DNA from 2 places in the Pseudomonas sp. LBUM1666 genome. Region 2 is predicted to be linked to the other one. Evidence: riboswitches for the same ligand, from Rfam matches in the RefSeq annotation. Region 2 holds a riboswitch; the other holds the start of a gene.
What was found. A riboswitch is a leader RNA that binds a small molecule or an ion and turns the genes downstream of it on or off. The one in region 2 is predicted to bind cobalamin.

Region 1 (8,948 bases), 900 kb from region 2:
TTCTTTAGAACTATCAGCCACGGTCGTGCCCATGCTAAATCGCTTTGCACCCCTCGTGCCTCTCGCACTCGTCACCCTGTTGTTCGGTTGCGCTGCTCACTCTCCAGTGTCCCAGCAAGAGCAACAACAGCAGGTTAAAAATTCTGCTACCGCCCAGTCTTCTGCTCTTTATCAGCAAGCTCTTTTTCAAGAAGAGGCGGCCACCGAAAAAGAACTGGCAGACTTCGCCGGCGGCAAGTCCTACCAGCTTCCAGTTCTGGCTGACAGCATCCTCGAACGCGGCATGTCCCTGATCGGTACCCGTTACCGTTTCGGCGGCACCTCCGAAGCTGGCTTTGATTGCAGCGGCTTCATCGGTTACCTGTTTCGTGAAGAAGCCGGCCTGAACCTTCCACGTTCCACTCGCGAAATGATCAACGTCGACGCTCCGCTGGTTTCTCGCAGCAAACTGGAGCCGGGCGACTTGTTGTTTTTCGCCACCAATGGCCGTCGCGGCCGCGTCAGTCACGCCGGGATCTACCTGGGTGACAACCAGTTCATCCATTCCAGCAGCCGCCGTAGTGGTGGTGTCCGGATCGATAGCCTGGGCGACAGCTACTGGAGCAAAACCTTCATCGAAGCCAAGCGCGCACTCGCGATGGCACCGACTGCTGCCCCGGCGATCGTCACGGCTCGCAAGTAAGCGGACGTTTTGTAAGGTGAACTTAAAGTCTTACTTGAAGTTTGCCACGTAGCAGCTAGAATCCTGATCTATTATTGATGGCAAACCGCCTGCGTCCTGCGCAGGCGGTTTTCTTTTCTGCGCCCCCTGCAGAAAAAGCCGCAGCCAGATCAGGATGCTCTGCATATGTCGACGTCGGCCCGCCTCGCAATCATGTTCTTCGCAGCGCTGCTCAGCGCCTGCGCCAGCCGTACACCGCCACCTGCACCGGTGGTTCGCGCGCCCATTGTTTTCGGTTCCTCCCAAGCATTCTCCCCTGAGGCAGAAGACGTCTTGTTCCGCGCGCTCGGCCTGGTGGGCACGCCGTATCGCTGGGGTGGCAACACGCCGGATTCGGGTTTCGATTGCAGCGGGCTGATCGGTTATGTCTACCGTGACGTCGCCGGCATTTCCCTGCCGCGTACCACGCGCGAGATGATCAGCATGCAGGCGGCCAGCGTGGGCAAGGAAGGCCTGCAAACCGGTGACCTGCTCTTCTTCGCCACCAATGGCGGTTCTCAGGTCAGTCACGCCGGGATCTACGTCGGCGAAGGTCGCTTCGTCCATGCGCCCGCCACCGGTGGCACGGTGAAGCTCGACAGCTTGTCCAAAGCTTACTGGCAGAAAGCCTATCTGAGCGCCAAGCGCGTCTTGCAACCGGAGCACTTGGCACGCAACCCCTAAATGGCAGAGGTTGTCATGACCGCTCGCACACTCAATCTCGACGATTCCCTGTATCAATACCTGCTCGACGTTTCCCTGCGCGAAACGCCGTTGCTCAAGCGTTTGCGTGACGAAACCCAAGCGCTACCCATGGCTCGCTGGCAGGTAGCGCCCGAGCAAGGTCAGTTCCTCGCGCTTCTGGTGAAACTCACCGGCGCCAAGCGTCTGCTGGAAGTGGGCACCTTCACCGGTTACAGCGCGTTGTGCATGGCGGCTGCATTGCCGGATGACGGTTCGCTGATCTGCTGTGACATTCCCGGCGACTACAACGCCACCGCGCGCCGTTACTGGCAGGAGGCGGGGCTTGCCGAACGGATCGATCTGCGTCTGGCGCCCGCGCTGGAAACCCTGGCTCAGCTGGATCAGCAAGAGCCATTCGACCTGATCTTCATCGATGCCGACAAAGCCAGCTACCCACGCTATCTGGAGCACGCATTGCGTCTGCTGCGCGTCGGCGGTCTGGCGGTGTTTGATAACACGCTGTGGAGCGGACGGGTGCTTGAGGACAATCCCGAGAGCGAAGACACCCGAGCCATCCAGGCGCTCAATCGCGCCTTGAAGGATGACTCGCGTGTGGACCTGTCGTTGTTGCCGTTGGGCGATGGGTTAACTCTGTGCCGCAAGCGCTAATCGCTTACTTGGCCGCCGATACGCGCCACACCTTATTGCCCACGTCATCCGCCACCAACAAATCACCCTGCTGATCAACCACCACACCCACAGGCCGGCCCATGGCTTTTTCCTCGTCATTGAGGAAGCCGGTGAGCACATCCACCGGCTGCCCGATCGGTTTCCCTGCGCTGAACGGTACGAAAATCACTTTGTAGCCACTGTGCGGTTTACGGTTCCACGAGCCGTGCTGGCCGATGAATGCCCCTTCCTTGAACTGCGCTGGCAGTCTGTTGCCTTCAGCAAACGTCAGGCCCAGCGATGCGGTATGCGGGCCGACCGCATAGTCCGGCGCGATGGCCTTGGCCACCAGGTCGGGGTTTTGCGGCTCGACGCGAATGTCGACGTGCTGACCGTAGTAACTGTAAGGCCAGCCGTAGAACCCGCCGTCCTTCACTGACGTGATGTAGTCCGGCACCAGATCGCTGCCGATTTCGTCGCGCTCGTTGACCGCCGTCCACAGTGCGCCGCTCCGAGGTTCCCAGGCCAGCCCGTTTGGATTACGAATCCCCGAGGCGAAGATTCGATGGTTACCGGTGGCGCGATCCACTTCCCAGATCGCCGCGCGACCTTCTTCCTTGTCCATGCCGTTTTCGGCCACGTTGCTGTTGGAGCCCACCGTGACGTACAGCTTGCTGCCGTCCTTGCTGGCAATGACGTTTTTGGTCCAGTGGTGATTCAGCGTACCGCCCGGCAGGTCGATCACCTTCATCGGCTGCGACTTGATCGCCGTCTCGCCATTTTCATAATGGAAGCGCAGCAAGCGGTCCGTGTCGGCGACATACAGGTCATTGCCGACCAAGGTCATACCGAAGGGCGAGTTGAGGTTTTCCAGGAACACCGTGCGGGTTTCGGCGATGCCGTCGTGGTCCTTGTCCCGTAGCAGCGTGATGCGGTTCGGGCTCGGTACGCCGGCGCCGGCACGGCCCATGACTTTGCCCATGACCCAGCCACGAATGCCTTTGCCGTCATCGGGTTTAGGCGGTGCGTTGGTTTCGGCGACCAGCACATCGCCGTTAGGCAACACGTAGAGCCAGCGCGGGTGATCGAGACCTTCGGCAAAAGCCGCCACCTGAGTCCCCGTCGCGGCGATGGGTTTCGTGCCGTCCGGCCAGCCGATCGCCGGGGCGATGTTCACCGTCGGGATCAGGGTCTTGTTCGGTTCTGGCAGTTTGGGTGACGGGCCGTAGCCGTCGGAGACTTGCAACCTGGAGGTTTCACCACAGGCGGCAAGCCCTCCGGCGAGCACGATGACGAGAACGAGCGGGGGCTTGCGCATGCTGATCTTCCCTATGAATGCATTGACCTAATCAATAGAGAAGCGCAGGTGCGCGATGGTTCAACCGGTCAGCCGCGGGCTTCCTTGAACAGCACGGCAATGCCGGGGTGATAGTTGCCGGCTTCGTTGCGCAACTTGCGATAGGCATAGGGGAAGTACCAGGCCACGGCGCAGGTGTGTTCCTTTTGCAGATCGTCGACCATGTCCTGGAGTTCTTCCGGGGTGGCGCTTTGTTGGGCTTTTTGCGGCGCAACGAACAGGCAGCCGAGTTTCAGGTCGCTGGCGTAGCTGATGCGTTTGGCATCGCTGGTGATGTCTTGCAGTGCTTGAGTCAGGTTCAGGCTGTTGACGCGTGGCCAGCGCTGGGTCGCCTGAAGGTAAGCGCGTTCTTCGCTGGTCGCGATAAACAGATCGGCGCGGCCATTGCGTTCGCCTTCTTCGGTCTGTTTACGGGTCGGTGTTTGTTGCAGCGTAACCATTTCCGCCGTCCAGGCCGCGGCGGACAGCAGGCTCAGGTTGGCTTTTTCGTCGAACCAGTAAGGCGTGTCGTTATCGCCGCGCACGGCGTTGTAGCGGTCGATACAGTCAAACCAGCGTTCCAGCACCGGGCGCAGGAATTCCAGCTTCGGATTGCTGATGATCATGCCTTGCATGTGGCTCACCCTTGTTATTGTGTTGTGAGATTGTGGCTCTTTGATATCACCGCTGAGAGTGTGGCACAAGATTGGCGTCAGATAATTGATCGACGGCAGTTATTCGCCCGCACGCTGCCCGTCTTCAATTGACGCTCCATCCCCAACCCTCTAACCTTCGCGGCTTGTTTCAGGTGCTCTGTGACCTTGGTCGACAGAGTGAAACAGGGAAGCCGGTGAGTGACTCTCTTCAAGCGACGAAGAGCCATGATCCCGGCGCTGCCCCCGCAACGGTAAATGAGTGAAGGCTGCGCCTTGAGCCACTGTGTTGATGTTCGACATGGGAAGGCGCGCAGTCAGGCCAGCGCCGCTCATGAGCCCGGAGACCGGCCTGATCCATCCAGCGGCATCACGGTGGGCGATGCCAGGCTTCTTGCCGTCTATTCTTGTGCCTGCCCGCCGTTATCCAGCCTCAACGGAGAGCTCCCCCATGACTGATACCCCCGATCGTGACGAACGTCATCTGGCGCGCATGCTGCGCAAAAAAGCCGTGATCGACGAACGCATCGCCAATTCCCCGAATGAATGTGGCCTGCTGCTGGTGCTGACCGGCAACGGCAAAGGCAAAAGCAGCTCGGCCTTCGGCATGCTTGCCCGGTCGATGGGCCACGGCATGCAGTGTGGCGTGGTGCAGTTCATTAAAGGGCGCAGCAGCACTGGCGAAGAATTGTTCTTCCGGCGCTTCCCGGAACAGGTGCGTTTTCATGTGATGGGCGAGGGCTTCACCTGGGAAACCCAGGATCGCCAGCGTGACATCGCCGCCGCTGAAGCCGCGTGGGCTGTGTCTCGCGAATTGCTGCGTGATCCGTCGATCGGCCTGGTGGTGCTGGATGAATTGAACATTGCGCTCAAGCACGGCTATCTGGATCTCGACCAAGTGCTCAGCGACTTGCAGGCCCGCCCACCGATGCAGCACGTGGTGGTGACCGGTCGCGGCGCCAAGCCGGAGATGATCGAACTGGCCGACACCGTCACCGAAATGGGCGTGATCAAGCACGCGTTCCAGGCCGGGATCAAAGCGCAAAAAGGCGTCGAATTGTGAGTCAGCCACGTCATTGCCCGGCGGTATTGATTGCCGCGCCGGCCTCCGGTCAGGGCAAGACCACCGTGACCGCCGCGCTGGCCCGTTTGCATCGCAATCAAGGGCGCAAGGTTCGCGTGTTCAAATGCGGCCCGGATTTTCTCGACCCGATGATTCTCGAGCGCGCCAGCGGTGCACCGGTTTATCAACTGGACATGTGGATGGTCGGCGAGCAGGAAAGTCGTCGGCTGTTGTGGGAAGCCGCCGGCGAAGCGGACCTGATCCTCATCGAAGGCGTCATGGGGTTGTTCGACGGTACGCCGTCCAGCGCTGATCTGGCGCGACACTTCGGTGTGCCGGTGCTCGGTGTGATCGACGGCACCGCCATGGCCCAGACCTTTGGCGCACTGGCCCTGGGGCTAGCGCGTTATCAGCCGGACTTGCCGTTTGCCGGTGTGTTGGCCAACCGCGTCGGCACCCTGCGTCACGCACAATTACTCGAAGGCAGCCTCACTGAAGGCTTGCGCTGGTACGGCGCCTTGTCCCGGGAAACCGGGATCGAGTTGCCGAGTCGTCATTTAGGTCTGGTTCAGGCCAGTGAGTTGAACGATCTCGATCTGCGCCTCGATGCGGCGGCCGATGCGCTGGCCAGCAGCTGTGAGGTCGCGCTGCCACCGGCGGTGGAATTCGCCGCGCCTGATGTGATCGCTGCAGAACCGTTGCTGGCCGGCGTGCGTATCGCCGTGGCCCGTGACGAAGCGTTTGCCTTCACCTACGGCGCGAGCCTGGATTTGCTGCGAGCCATGGGCGCCGAGTTGTCGTTTTTCTCGCCGATCCGTGACACGCAATTGCCGGAGGCAGACAGTCTTTATCTGCCGGGTGGTTATCCCGAATTGCATCATGTGGCGCTGTCACAGAACACCACGATGCTGGCCGCAATCCGCGCTCACCATGCGGCGGGCAAACCGTTGTTGGCCGAGTGCGGCGGCATGCTTTATCTGCTCGATTCGTTGACCGATGTCGAGGGCACTCGCGCGGAACTGGTCGGCTTGCTGGCCGGTGATGCGGTGATGCAAAAGCGTCTGGCCGCGTTAGCGTTGCAGGCGGTCGAGTTGCCGGAAGGTTCGTTGCGCGGCCACACCTATCACCACTCGCTGACCAGTACCGAGCTTGAGCCCATCGCTCGTGGCCTGAGCCCTAACGGTGGGCGAGGGGCAGAGGCGGTTTATCGTGAGGGGCGGATGACGGCTTCCTACGTGCACTTCTATTTCCCGTCTAATCCATCGGCGATTGCCGCGCTGTTTGCGCCAGACCTTAAGGACGCCTTCGCGAGCAGGCTCGCTCCTACATTGAACGAAACGCGATCCACTGTGGGAGCGAGCTTGCTCGCGAAGAGGCCATGACTGACAACGCCTTCTCCGAAGCTGAGCGCGCAGCGGTCTACCGAGCCATCGGCGAACGGCGTGACATGCGTCATTTCAGCGGCGGCACGGTCGAGCCCGAGTTGCTGCGGCGCCTGCTTGAAGCCGCGCATCAGGCGCCGAGTGTCGGCCTGATGCAGCCCTGGCGATTCATCCGCATCAGCGATCGGGCCCTGCGCGGCAAGATCCAGCTACTGGTGGAAGAAGAACGCATCCGCACCGCCGAAGCCCTCGGCGAGCGCACCGATGAATTCATGAAGCTGAAAGTCGAAGGCATCAACGACTGCGCCGAGGTGCTGGTCGCTGCGCTGATGGACGATCGCGAGCGTCACATCTTCGGCCGTCGGACGATGCCGGAAATGGACATGGCCTCGTTGTCCTGCGCGATTCAGAACCTCTGGCTGGCCTCCCGCGCTGAAGGATTGGGTATGGGCTGGGTCTCGCTGTTCGAGCCGCAAGCCCTGGCGGACCTGCTGGGTTTGCCCGCCGGAGCCAAGCCGTTGGCTGTTCTTTGTCTCGGCCCGGTCAAGGAATTTTATCCGGCGCCGATGCTGGTACTCGAAGGCTGGGCGCAGGCGCGTCCGCTCAGTGAGTTGCTGTATGAAAATTATTGGGGAGTGAGTCAATGAGTGTGGCGTTGTTGAGTGTCGCCGCGGTTGCGCTGGATGCGCTGCTGGGTGAACCCAAACGCTGGCATCCGCTGGTGGCGTTCGGCCGTTTTGCCGACCGCATCGAGCAACGTTTCAATGGTGAAGGTCGCGGCTGGCGCAGTCATGGCGTCACTGCCTGGGTGATCGCGGTGTTGCCGCTGACCCTGCTGGCCACGGCGTTTTCCTGGGCTCCCTATGTCGGCTGGATCGTCGAGATTCTCGTGCTCTATTGCGCCCTCGGCATGCGCAGCCTCGGTGAACACGTCGAGCCGGTGGCCAAGGCGCTGCGCAGCGATGATCTGGACGAGGCGCGCAAACGTGTCAGTTATCTGGTCAGCCGCCAGACCAGCGAACTGGATAAAACTGAAGTTGCCCGCGCGGCTACCGAATCTGTATTGGAGAACGGCAGCGACGCGGTATTCGCTGCGCTGTTCTGGTTTGCCGTGGCCGGCGCGCCTGGCGTGGTGCTCTACCGTTTGAGCAACACGCTGGATGCGATGTGGGGTTACCGCAATGAACGCTTCGAGCGTTTCGGCTGGGCGGCGGCAAAGATCGACGACGTCCTCAACTATATTCCTGCACGCCTAGTGGCGCTGACCTACGCGCTGCTGGGCAAAACCCGACTGGCGCTGAAATGCTGGCGTACCCAGGGTCCGACCTGGGACAGCCCGAATGCCGGTCCTGTGATGGCGGCCGGTGCCGGTGCGCTCGGCGTCGAGTTGGGCGGGGCGGCGATTTATCACGGTGAACTGCATCAGCGTCCGCAACTGGGCGAAGGCATGCCGGCGGACGCCGACTCCATCGACCGTGGCTGGCAATTGGTCCAGCGCGGGGTATGGTTATGGTTGCTGATCCTCTGCGTGGGGGCTGAATTTTATGCTTGAACACGGTGGTCGGTTACGCAAGGCGGCGCTCGATTACGGCATCGCCGAAGCCGATTGGCTCGACCTGTCCAGCGGCCTCGCGCCCTGGCCGTTTCCGGTCCCGGAGATTCCGTTGCGGGCCTGGGCGCGATTGCCGGAAACCGATGACGGTCTGGAGCAGGCGGCCTGTGATTATTACGGCGCCGCTCAGGTGCTGCCGGTGGCCGGCTCGCAAATGGCGATCCAGTTGCTGCCGCGTTTGCGCCGGGCGGGCAAGGTCGGCGTGCTCTCGCCGTGTTACGCCGAACACGCCGAAGCGTGGCGCCGTAATGGCTACATCGTGCGTGAAGTGCTGGAGCAGGAAGTCGACTTCTTTCTCGACAGCCTCGACGTGTTGGTGGTGGTCAACCCGAACAACCCAACCGGCCTGAGCCTGACGCCGAGTCGCCTGCTCGACTGGCACTCGCGGCTGGCCCAGCGCGGTGGCTGGCTGGTGGTGGACGAGGCGTTCATGGACAACACGCCGCAGCTGAGCCTGGCACCTTTTGCCAATCAGGTCGGGTTGATCGTGCTGCGCTCCTTCGGCAAGTTTTTTGGCCTGGCCGGTGTGCGCCTGGGTTTCGTGCTGGCCGAGCGCAAGTTGCTCAAGTTGCTCGCCGAGCAAGTGGGGCCGTGGGCGGTCAGCGGGCCGACGCGGGTGCTGGGTCAGGCCTGCCTGCTGGATACCGAAGGGCATGCCCGGCAACGGGTTCGCGCTGATGAAGCCAGTGAACGTCTGGCGCTGCTGCTTGAACACCACGGTTTCAAACCCCAGGGTGGCTGCGCGTTGTTTCAATGGTTGATCACCGAACGCGCCGAAGCCCTGCATGAGTTCATGGCCCGGCGCGGCATTCTGCTGCGGTTGTTCACGCACAACAGCAGCGTGCGTTT
Region 2 (8,948 bases):
GGCGGCGTCCAGGTCGAGGGTGCCCACCAGCCGTTCTTCGGTGGCGCCAAGCGGCAAGGTGACGAATTGGCCGCTGGCCAGTAGATCCGCCAGGCCTCGGGCCAGGGTCGATTTGGCCATGCCGCGAGGGCCTTCGATGAGTACGCCGCCGATTTTCGGGTCGATGGCGGTCAGGTAGAGGGCGAGCTTCAGATCGTCGGCGCCGACCACGGCGGATAGGGGGAAATGGGGGGTGTCGGTCATGGTTTGTCTGGGTCCGTGGTCGTTGGTTTGGTGGTGGGGTGTCAGGGGGATCGGCCCCTCACCCTAACCCTCTCCCCAGAGGGTAGAGGGGACTGACCGAGGTGCTTATCAGAAATTCAGCGACCTGGGCCTTCAGGTTGAACTCAAATTTTGGAAGCGATGAAGATCGGCTCCCTTTCCCCCTCTCCCCCGTGGGGAGAGGGCTGGGGTGAGGGGTGGCTCTAAAGAGCTCATCCATCTTCTTCAATATCCAACAACAAATTCTCCAGCGCCTCGCGATACTCGCCCGGCTCCTTCCACATCCCCCGCTGCTGCGCTTCCAGCATCCGCTCGGTCATGTCACGCAACGCATGCGGATTATGCTCGCGGACAAAATCCCGGGTCGCCGGATCCAGCAAATACGCATCCGCCAGCAACGCATACTGGTGATCGTCGATCAGCTGCGTTGTAGCGTCGAAGGCAAACAGGTTATCCACCGTCGCCGCCAGTTCAAACGCGCCTTTATAGCCGTGGCGCTTCACGCCGTCGATCCACTTCGGATTGGCTGCCCGGGAGCGAATCACTCGGTTGAGCTCTTCCTTCAACGTGCGGATCTTCGGTAAATCCGGCTGACTGTGATCGCCATGGTAACTGGCCGCGGCTTCACCACTGAGGCTTTCCACCGCCGCGAGCATGCCGCCCTGGAACTGGTAATAGTCGTTGGAATCAAGCAAGTCGTGTTCACGGTTGTCCTGGTTTTGCAACACAGCCTGAACCTGGCTCAGGCGCTGAGCGAACTGTTCTCGCGCCGCGGTGCCTTCGTCAGAACCGCCGTAAGCGTAGCCGCCCCAGTTCAGATAAACCTCGGCCAGGTCGTCGCGGCTTTGCCACAGACGACCGTCGATGGCGCCCTGCACGCCCGCGCCGTAAGCACCGGGTTTGGCGCCAAAGATGCGCCAACCGGCCTGACGCTTGGCCGCGTCTTCATCCAGCCCCGATTGCATCAACGCTTCGCGCTCGGCACGCACCTTGGCGGCCAGGGGGTTGAGGTCGTCCGGCTCATCGAGGGCGGCGACCGCTTGCACGGCGGCGTCGAACAGGCGGATCAGATTGGCAAAGGCATCGCGGAAGAATCCGGAGACGCGCAAAGTCACGTCCACCCGCGGACGGTCCAGCAGGCTCAGCGGCAGAATCTCGAAGTCGTCGACTCGCTGACTGCCCGTGGCCCAGACCGGGCGCACGCCCATCAGTGCCATGGCCTGGGCGATGTCGTCGCCGCCGGTGCGCATGGTCGCGGTGCCCCACACCGACAGGCCGAGCTGACGCAGGTGATCGCCGTGGTCTTGCAGGTGTCGTTCAAGAATCAGGTTGGCCGACTGGAAGCCGATACGCCACGCGGTGGTGGTCGGCAGGTTACGCACGTCCACCGAGTAGAAGTTGCGCCCGGTCGGCAGCACGTCGAGCCGACCGCGACTCGGCGCACCGCTGGGGCCGGCCGGCACGAAGCGGCCGCTGAGCGCATCGAGTAGACCGCGCATTTCCGCCGGGCCGCAGGCGTCCAGTCGTGGCGCGACGACTTCGCGCAGGCTGTCGACGATGGCTTTCACCTCTGACCAGCCTGGCGCGTTCAGTTGCTCAACCTCAGTGTGCAAGGCTCGCTCGATCAGTTGCCCGGCAAACAGTTCCAGACGTTCGCGGGTATCACCGGCTGTGCGCCAGACTTCATCGATGAGGGATTGCAGTTCAATCGGACGCGGCCCGCTCCAGGGTTCGGCAAGCGCACAATCCAGCGGATCGAAGCCCAACGTGAACGCCTTGGCCAAGGCCCGCAGCAGGCTCGATTGCGCACCACGTCCATCGCCACGCGGAATACGCAACAACGCCAACAACGTATCGATACGCAAACGCCCGGTCGGTGATTCGCCGAAAATGTGCAGGCCGTCGCGGATCTGCGACTCTTTCAAGTCGCACAAATACGTGTCCAGACGCGGCAACCAGATCGCTGCATCGGCATCACTGTCGAGTTTTTCGTCCAGTTGCAGTTCGCGGTCGATGTGCGTCTCGCGCACCAGTTGCAGGATGTCGCGCTGCAATTCCCGGGCACGGTGCGGATCGAGCAATTGCGCTTCGTAATACTCATCGGCGAGCAATTCGAGGTTGCGCAACGGCCCGTAAGTTTCGGCGCGGGTCAGCGGCGGCATCAGGTGATCGATGATCACCGCTTGCGTGCGGCGCTTGGCCTGGGCGCCCTCGCCCGGATCGTTGACGATGAACGGATAAATGTTCGGCAACGGCCCGAGCAGCGCATCCGGCCAGCAATTTTCCGACAGCCCGACGCCTTTGCCCGGCAGCCATTCGAGGTTGCCGTGCTTGCCGACGTGGATCACGCCGTGGGCGCCGTAGGTGTTGCGCAACCAGAAATAGAACGCCAGATAAGCGTGAGGCGGCACCAGATCCGGGTCGTGATACACCGCGCTCGGGTCCACCTGATAACCCCGCGCCGGTTGAATGCCGACGAAGGTCAGGCCAAAGCGCAGTCCGGCGATCATCATTCGCCCGCCACGGCACATCGGGTCGCTTTGCGGCGTGCCCCATCGTTCCAGCACGGCCTGGCGGTTGGCCTCGGGCAAGGCGTTGAACATCAGGTTGTAGTCGTCCATCGACAGGCTTTGATGACACGGACGCTGGTCGAGGGTGTCGAGGTCGTTGCTGACGCCGCCGAGCAATTGCTGGATCAACGCGGTGCCAGTGTCGGGCAATTCGGCGGGTAGCGGATAACCTTCTTTATAAAGCGCACGCAGGATGTTCAGCGCCGCGGCCGGCGTGTCGAGGCCGACACCATTGCCGATGCGACCGTCGCGGGTCGGGTAGTTGGCGAGGATCAGAGCGATGCGTTTTTCAGCGTTGGACACTCGCGCCAGATCAATCCAGCGCCGCGCCAGTTCGGCGACAAAATCCATGCGCTCCGGTTGTGGCCGATAGCAGACCACATCGGATTGACTGCGCTCGCTGCGCCAGGCCAGGTCCTTGAAGCTGATCGGTCGGCTGATGATCCGCCCGTCCAGTTCCGGCAGTGCGATGTGCATCGCCAGATCGCGTGGACCGAGGCCTTGTTCGCTGGCGCGCCAACCCGGTTCGTTGTCCTGGGCGCAGATCGCCTGGATCACCGGAATGTTGCGGCGAAACGGTCGCAAGTGCGGCGCTTCGGGGCTGGATTGAGCGAAACCGGTGGTGTTGAGAATCACCCCCGCCTCGACTTCGTCCAACAGGTCCTCGACCACCGTCAGGCAGCCGGGCTCTTTCAAACTGGCCACGGCAATCGGCAACGGATTCAACCCCGCCGCCTGCAACCGCTGGCAGAAAATGTCGATGAACCCGGTGTTCGCCGCCTGCAAATGCGAGCGGTAAAACAGCACCGCCGCCACCGGTTGATCGGCCTGCCAATCGGCTTGCCAATCCTTCAGTTCAGCGGGGCTTTTGTGCGGGTGGTAAATCGCCGTGCGCGGCAGGGTTTGCGGCTCGGCCCAGGCGTAGTCGCGATCCAGCCAACGATTGGCGAGACAGCGGAAAAAATCCAGGGCATTGCTCATGCCGCCCTGACGCAAAAACTGCCAGAGCCGATCGCGGTCGCAGGCAGCCACCGTGCTCAGCTCGCTGAGTTCCGGGTCCGGGCGGTCATCGCCTGGCACCAGAATCAGTTGCACGCCGCGCTGGGACAATTCCACCAGACGCTCGACGCCGTAACGCCAATAGGCGATGCCACCGTGGAGCGAAATCAGAATCACCTTGGCATGGCGCAGCACTTCGTCGACATACAGATCGACTGACGCGTGATTCTGCACCTGCATCGGATTGGCCAGACGCACGCTGGGGTAATCGTCGGGCAACTGCTGCGCCGCTTCGGCGAGCAACGCCAGGCTGGAGTCGCCGCTGCACAGGATCACCAGCTCGGCGGGGGTTTGTCCAAGGTCGGCAATGTTGTCATCCGACACGAAACCGCCGGGTTGGGTCCTGAGCAGATGCATGGCTTAAACGCTGAGCGCGGCGCGCAATTGCGCTTCAAGCAGAGTGGCGTCCAGTTCCTGGCCGATCAACACCAGACGCGTGGTGCGCGCTTCGTCGGCGCCCCACTGACGGTCAAAGTGTTTATCAAAACGCGTGCCCACGCCCTGGATCAGCAGGCGCATCGGTTTGTTCGGGATCGCCGCGAAACCTTTGACGCGCAGGATGCCGTGCTGGACCACCAGTTGGGTCAACGCGTCCAGCAGCAGGCTTTCGTCGGCTTGAGGCAGTTCGATGGAGATGGAGTCGAAGGCATCGTGGTCGTGATCGTCTTCGCCTTCATGGTGGTGATCGTGATGGCTGTGACGGCTGTCGATGTGTTCTTCAGAACCGGCGCCGAGTCCGATCAGCACGTCCAGTGGCAGACGACCGCTGCTGGCTTCAATGACTTTCACCGCTGGTGGCAGTTCTTCAGCGACTTCCAGGCGAACGCGGGCCAGGTCTTCAGGGCTGATCAGGTCGGCCTTGTTGAGGATCACCAGGTCGGCGCTGGCCAGTTGGTCAGCGAACAGCTCGTGCAGCGGCGATTCGTGATCCAGGTTCGGGTCGAGTTTGCGCTGGGCATCGACCTGGTCCGGGAAAGCCGCGAAGGTGCCGGCGGCGACCGCAGGGCTGTCGACCACGGTGATGACCGCGTCAACGGTGCAGGCGCTGCGGATTTCCGGCCACTGGAAGGCTTGCACCAGGGGTTTTGGCAGGGCCAGGCCCGAGGTTTCGATGAGGATGTGGTCGAGGTCGCCGCGACGGGCGACCAATTCGCGCATCACCGGGAAGAACTCTTCCTGAACGGTGCAGCACAGGCAGCCGTTGGCCAGCTCGTAGACGCGGCCGTTGGCTTCTTCTTCAGTGCAGCCGATGGAGCACTGTTTGAGGATTTCGCCGTCGATGCCCAGCTCGCCGAACTCGTTGACGATCACCGCAATGCGGCGGCCCTGGGCGTTGTCGAGCATGTGCCGCAGCAAGGTGGTTTTGCCCGAGCCGAGGAAACCGGTAACGATGGTGACGGGGAGTTTGGCCAGTGTTTTCATCGAATGCCCTTTGGCAAGGTGGCGGGCATACGGGACGACAATCGCTGCGACGGATGCGCGCGCGGAAGAGTTCGCCACCGGATCACCCCGCCCGGTTGTAGTGAGAATCTGTGTCGAGGCAGGTCTCCTGGCTGACGGTGTGCCGGGCTTGTGGGCCAGGCATTCGCTGCGCCTTCCCGCGAACCCGTTGCACAGGGTTTGCAGTGGCGTGGCAGCGAACATCACCGTTCACAGTTGCGGGGGCAGCCGCGGCATCGACCGCGTTCCCTTCTTAGCTTCGGCAGACGCCGAAGAACCTCGAAAGCGCAAGGCTACGCATCGTGTGGGGGCGGGTCAATGTCTTGTAGCGCCTGCACCGGCTCCTTCGCGAGCAGGCTCGCTCCCACAGTGACCGCATTTCCCCGCGGGAGCGAGCCTGCTCGCGAAGAAGTCACCTTGGTCTCGAGTTGAGAACCCTTGCCAATTGACGCCCAACCCTCGCCCATGCTCTCCTACACGCCTTGTTACGGGTGCCCTTCACAGGGTGAAACGGGAAACCGGTGAATCATGTGCTTTACTCTAAAGTCATGTCAGTCCGGTGCTGCCCCCGCAACGGTAAGCGAGCGAAGCGTCAGATCCACTGTGCCAGCAGTTCGGCATGGGAAGGTGATGCTTGCAGGTCAAGGCGAAAGCCAACGCCCCTCGTGAGCCCGGAGACCGGCCCGCAACACAAAGTGACCATTACGATCACTGAATAACAAACCCGCGGTGGGCGGGCGCTGTTTGAATCTCTGCGTGCCCGACTCGCAGGGGTCTTCCATGCGCTCTATATCACCCGCTGACAGACCAGAGGGAAGCGCCATGTCGATCATCAGCAGCACCGGCAGCAACACCGATAAGAGCACCGCCAGCACCACCAATACCCTGACTCAACGCCTGACCGCCGCCGCATGCGCGTCGATCCTGGGCGCGTGCCTTGTGTATTTCGCCGGTTTCTCGCACATCGAAGCGGTGCACAACGCCGCGCACGATACCCGCCACAGCTCTGCGTTCCCGTGCCATTGAGACCTGCTGACATGATCAAGCGTATTGCGCAAACCGCAGGGTTCACCGGGCTGTTGGCCGCCCTGTTGCTGACCCTGCTGCAAAGTTTCTGGGTGGCTCCGCTGATTCTGCAGGCCGAGACTTACGAAAAATCCGAGCCTGCCGCTGTTGAAGTTCACGAACACGCCGCAGGTGCTGTCGCCGCTCACACCCACGATGCTGAAGCCTGGGAACCGGAAGACGGCTGGCAGCGCGTGCTGTCCACCACCGGCGGCAACCTGGTGGTAGCAGTCGGTTTCGCCCTGATGCTCGCTGGCCTCTATACCTTGCGCGCACCGACCAAAACCTCCCAAGGCCTGCTTTGGGGCCTGGCCGGTTACGCCACGTTCGTGCTGGCACCGACCCTCGGTCTGCCGCCTGAGCTGCCGGGCACTGCCGCGGCTGATTTGGCGCAACGGCAGATCTGGTGGATCGGCACGGCCGCCTCCACCGCCGTCGGCATCGCATTGATTGTGTTCAGCCGTCACTGGCTAATGAAAGTGCTCGGCGTGGCAATCCTGGCCGTTCCTCACGTGATTGGCGCACCACAACCGGAAGTCCACTCGATGCTGGCTCCGGAAGCCCTGGAAGCGCAGTTCAAAATCGCTTCGCAGCTGACCAACGTGGCATTCTGGCTGGCCCTGGGCCTGATCAGTGCCTGGTTGTTCCGCCGCAAAAGCGATGGTCAGTACCACGCATGATTGAGATCAGCACAGCGCCGACGTTAGTGGTCGGCCTGGGCTGCCAGCGCGGCTGCCCCGTCAGCACGCTGCGGGCGCTGCTCGATCAGGCGTTACAGGCTCATAAAATCGAACTTCACCAGATCAAGGCCCTGGCCAGCATCGACCTGAAGCGCGAAGAGCCTGGCTTGATCGAATTGGCCGAACAGCTTGCGTTACCATTGCAGTATTTCAGCTGCGAACAATTGGCCGTCTATCAACCGCAACTTAGCCATCGTTCAGACATCGCGTTCGAACGCACCGGCTGCTACGGCGTCGCGGAAAGTGCCGCCCTGGCCCTGGCCGAACACTTGGCCCAGGCACCGGCAAAATTGCTGATCTCACGACAAAAATATGCCCAGGCCACCTTGGCGTTGGCCGGCGCTGCATAAAATCCTCGATAATCCCCGTCTTTGATCATGAGCAATCTTCATCTGAAGCCTTGCCCAGCCCCTTTTTCTCACAGGAACCGACGATGACCGTCTACTTCATTGGCGCAGGTCCCGGCGACCCGGAACTGATCACGGTCAAAGGCCAACGGCTGATTCGCAGCTGCCCGGTGATCATCTATGCTGGCTCCCTGGTGCCCGCCGCCGTGCTGGAAGGCCATCGCGCCGAACAGGTAGTCAACAGCGCCGAACTGCACCTGGAACAGATCATCGAGCTGATCAAATCTGCCCATGCCAAGGGCCAGGACGTGGCCCGGGTGCACTCTGGAGATCCGAGTCTTTATGGTGCGATTGGCGAGCAGATTCGCTACCTGCGCGAACTCGACATCCCGTTTGAAATCATTCCCGGTGTCACGGCCACGGCGGCCTGCGCGGCGCTTCTGGGCGCGGAACTGACGTTACCGGACGTGTCGCAAAGCGTGATCCTGACCCGCTACGCCGACAAGACTGCCATGCCCGCGGGCGAAGAGCTCGGCAGCCTGGCGCAGCACGGGGCGACTATGGCGATTCATCTGGGGGTCAATCATCTGGAGAAGATCCTGGCCGAATTGCTGCCGCATTACGGCGCGGATTGCCCGATCGCGGTGATTCACCGGGCGACCTGGCCGGATCAGGATTGGGTGGTGGGGACGCTTGAAGACATTGCCGCGAAGGTTGAAGCCAAGGGGTTTCGGCGCACGGCGTTGATTTTGGTGGGTCGGGTTTTGGGCAGTGATCACTTCAGTGAGTCGTCGCTGTATCGCGCAGGACATGCGCATTTGTATCGGCCATAGGGCCTCATCGTCGGAACGCCGCCCGGAGCAAGCTCGTTCCCACATTAGAATGCGATCAACTGTGGGAGCGAGCCTGCTCGCGAAGGCGTCAGTGAATTTCACGCATAAAAAAACGGCGCTCACGGGGCGCCGTTTTCTTATGTCTGCAGCGAACGCCTTACTTAGTAGTAGGCGTTTTCTTTCTGCGTGTGGTCGGTGACGTCACGAACGCCCTTGAGCTCGGGAATGCGCTCGAGCAAGGTGCGCTCGATGCCTTCGCGAAGGGTGACGTCTGCCTGGCCGCAGCCCTGGCAACCGCCGCCGAACTTCAGCACGGCGATGCCGTCTTCGACCACATCGATCAGGCTGACCTGACCGCCGTGGCTGGCCAGCCCCGGGTTGATCTCGGTTTGCAGGTAGTAGTTGATACGCTCGTTGACCGGACTGTCGGCATTGACCATCGGGACTTTGGCGTTTGGCGCCTTGATGGTGAGCTGGCCGCCCATACGGTCGGTGGCGTAATCGACTACCGCATCGTCCAGGAAGGCTTCGCTGAACGAGTCGATGTAAGCGGTGAAGCTTTTGAGCCCCAGCGCCGTGTCTTCAGGTTTTTCTTCGCCCGGCTTGCAGTAGGCAATGCAGGTTTCGGCGTAC

Region 1: it holds a riboswitch for cobalamin, as region 2 does, so the genes downstream of both, cobO (cob(I)yrinic acid a,c-diamide adenosyltransferase) here and ACA056_RS16240 (CbtB domain-containing protein) in region 2, are expected to answer to the same signal.

What each region holds. Positions count from the first base shown of each region.
Region 1 covers NZ_CP166789.1:4,482,222-4,491,169, reverse strand. The annotation lists gene ACA056_RS20520 (C40 family peptidase) at 32-682, shown strand; gene ACA056_RS20515 (C40 family peptidase) at 848-1,384, shown strand; gene ACA056_RS20510 (O-methyltransferase) at 1,400-2,053, shown strand; gene ACA056_RS20505 (PQQ-dependent sugar dehydrogenase) at 2,058-3,371, opposite strand; gene ACA056_RS20500 (hypothetical protein) at 3,440-4,024, opposite strand; cobalamin riboswitch at 4,179-4,412, shown strand; gene cobO (cob(I)yrinic acid a,c-diamide adenosyltransferase) at 4,494-5,105, shown strand; gene ACA056_RS20490 (cobyrinic acid a,c-diamide synthase CobB) at 5,102-6,487, shown strand; gene bluB (5,6-dimethylbenzimidazole synthase) at 6,484-7,134, shown strand; gene cbiB (adenosylcobinamide-phosphate synthase CbiB) at 7,131-8,039, shown strand; gene cobD (threonine-phosphate decarboxylase CobD) at 8,032-8,948, shown strand, end outside.
Region 2 covers NZ_CP166789.1:3,581,311-3,590,258, forward strand. The annotation lists gene ACA056_RS16225 (magnesium chelatase ATPase subunit I) at 1-243, opposite strand, end outside; gene cobN (cobaltochelatase subunit CobN) at 474-4,247, opposite strand; gene cobW (cobalamin biosynthesis protein CobW) at 4,251-5,312, opposite strand; cobalamin riboswitch at 5,413-5,627, opposite strand; cobalamin riboswitch at 5,803-6,031, shown strand; gene ACA056_RS16240 (CbtB domain-containing protein) at 6,153-6,356, shown strand; gene ACA056_RS16245 (CbtA family protein) at 6,368-7,075, shown strand; gene ACA056_RS16250 (cobalamin biosynthesis protein) at 7,072-7,485, shown strand; gene cobM (precorrin-4 C(11)-methyltransferase) at 7,569-8,315, shown strand; gene nfuA (Fe-S biogenesis protein NfuA) at 8,477-8,948, opposite strand, start outside.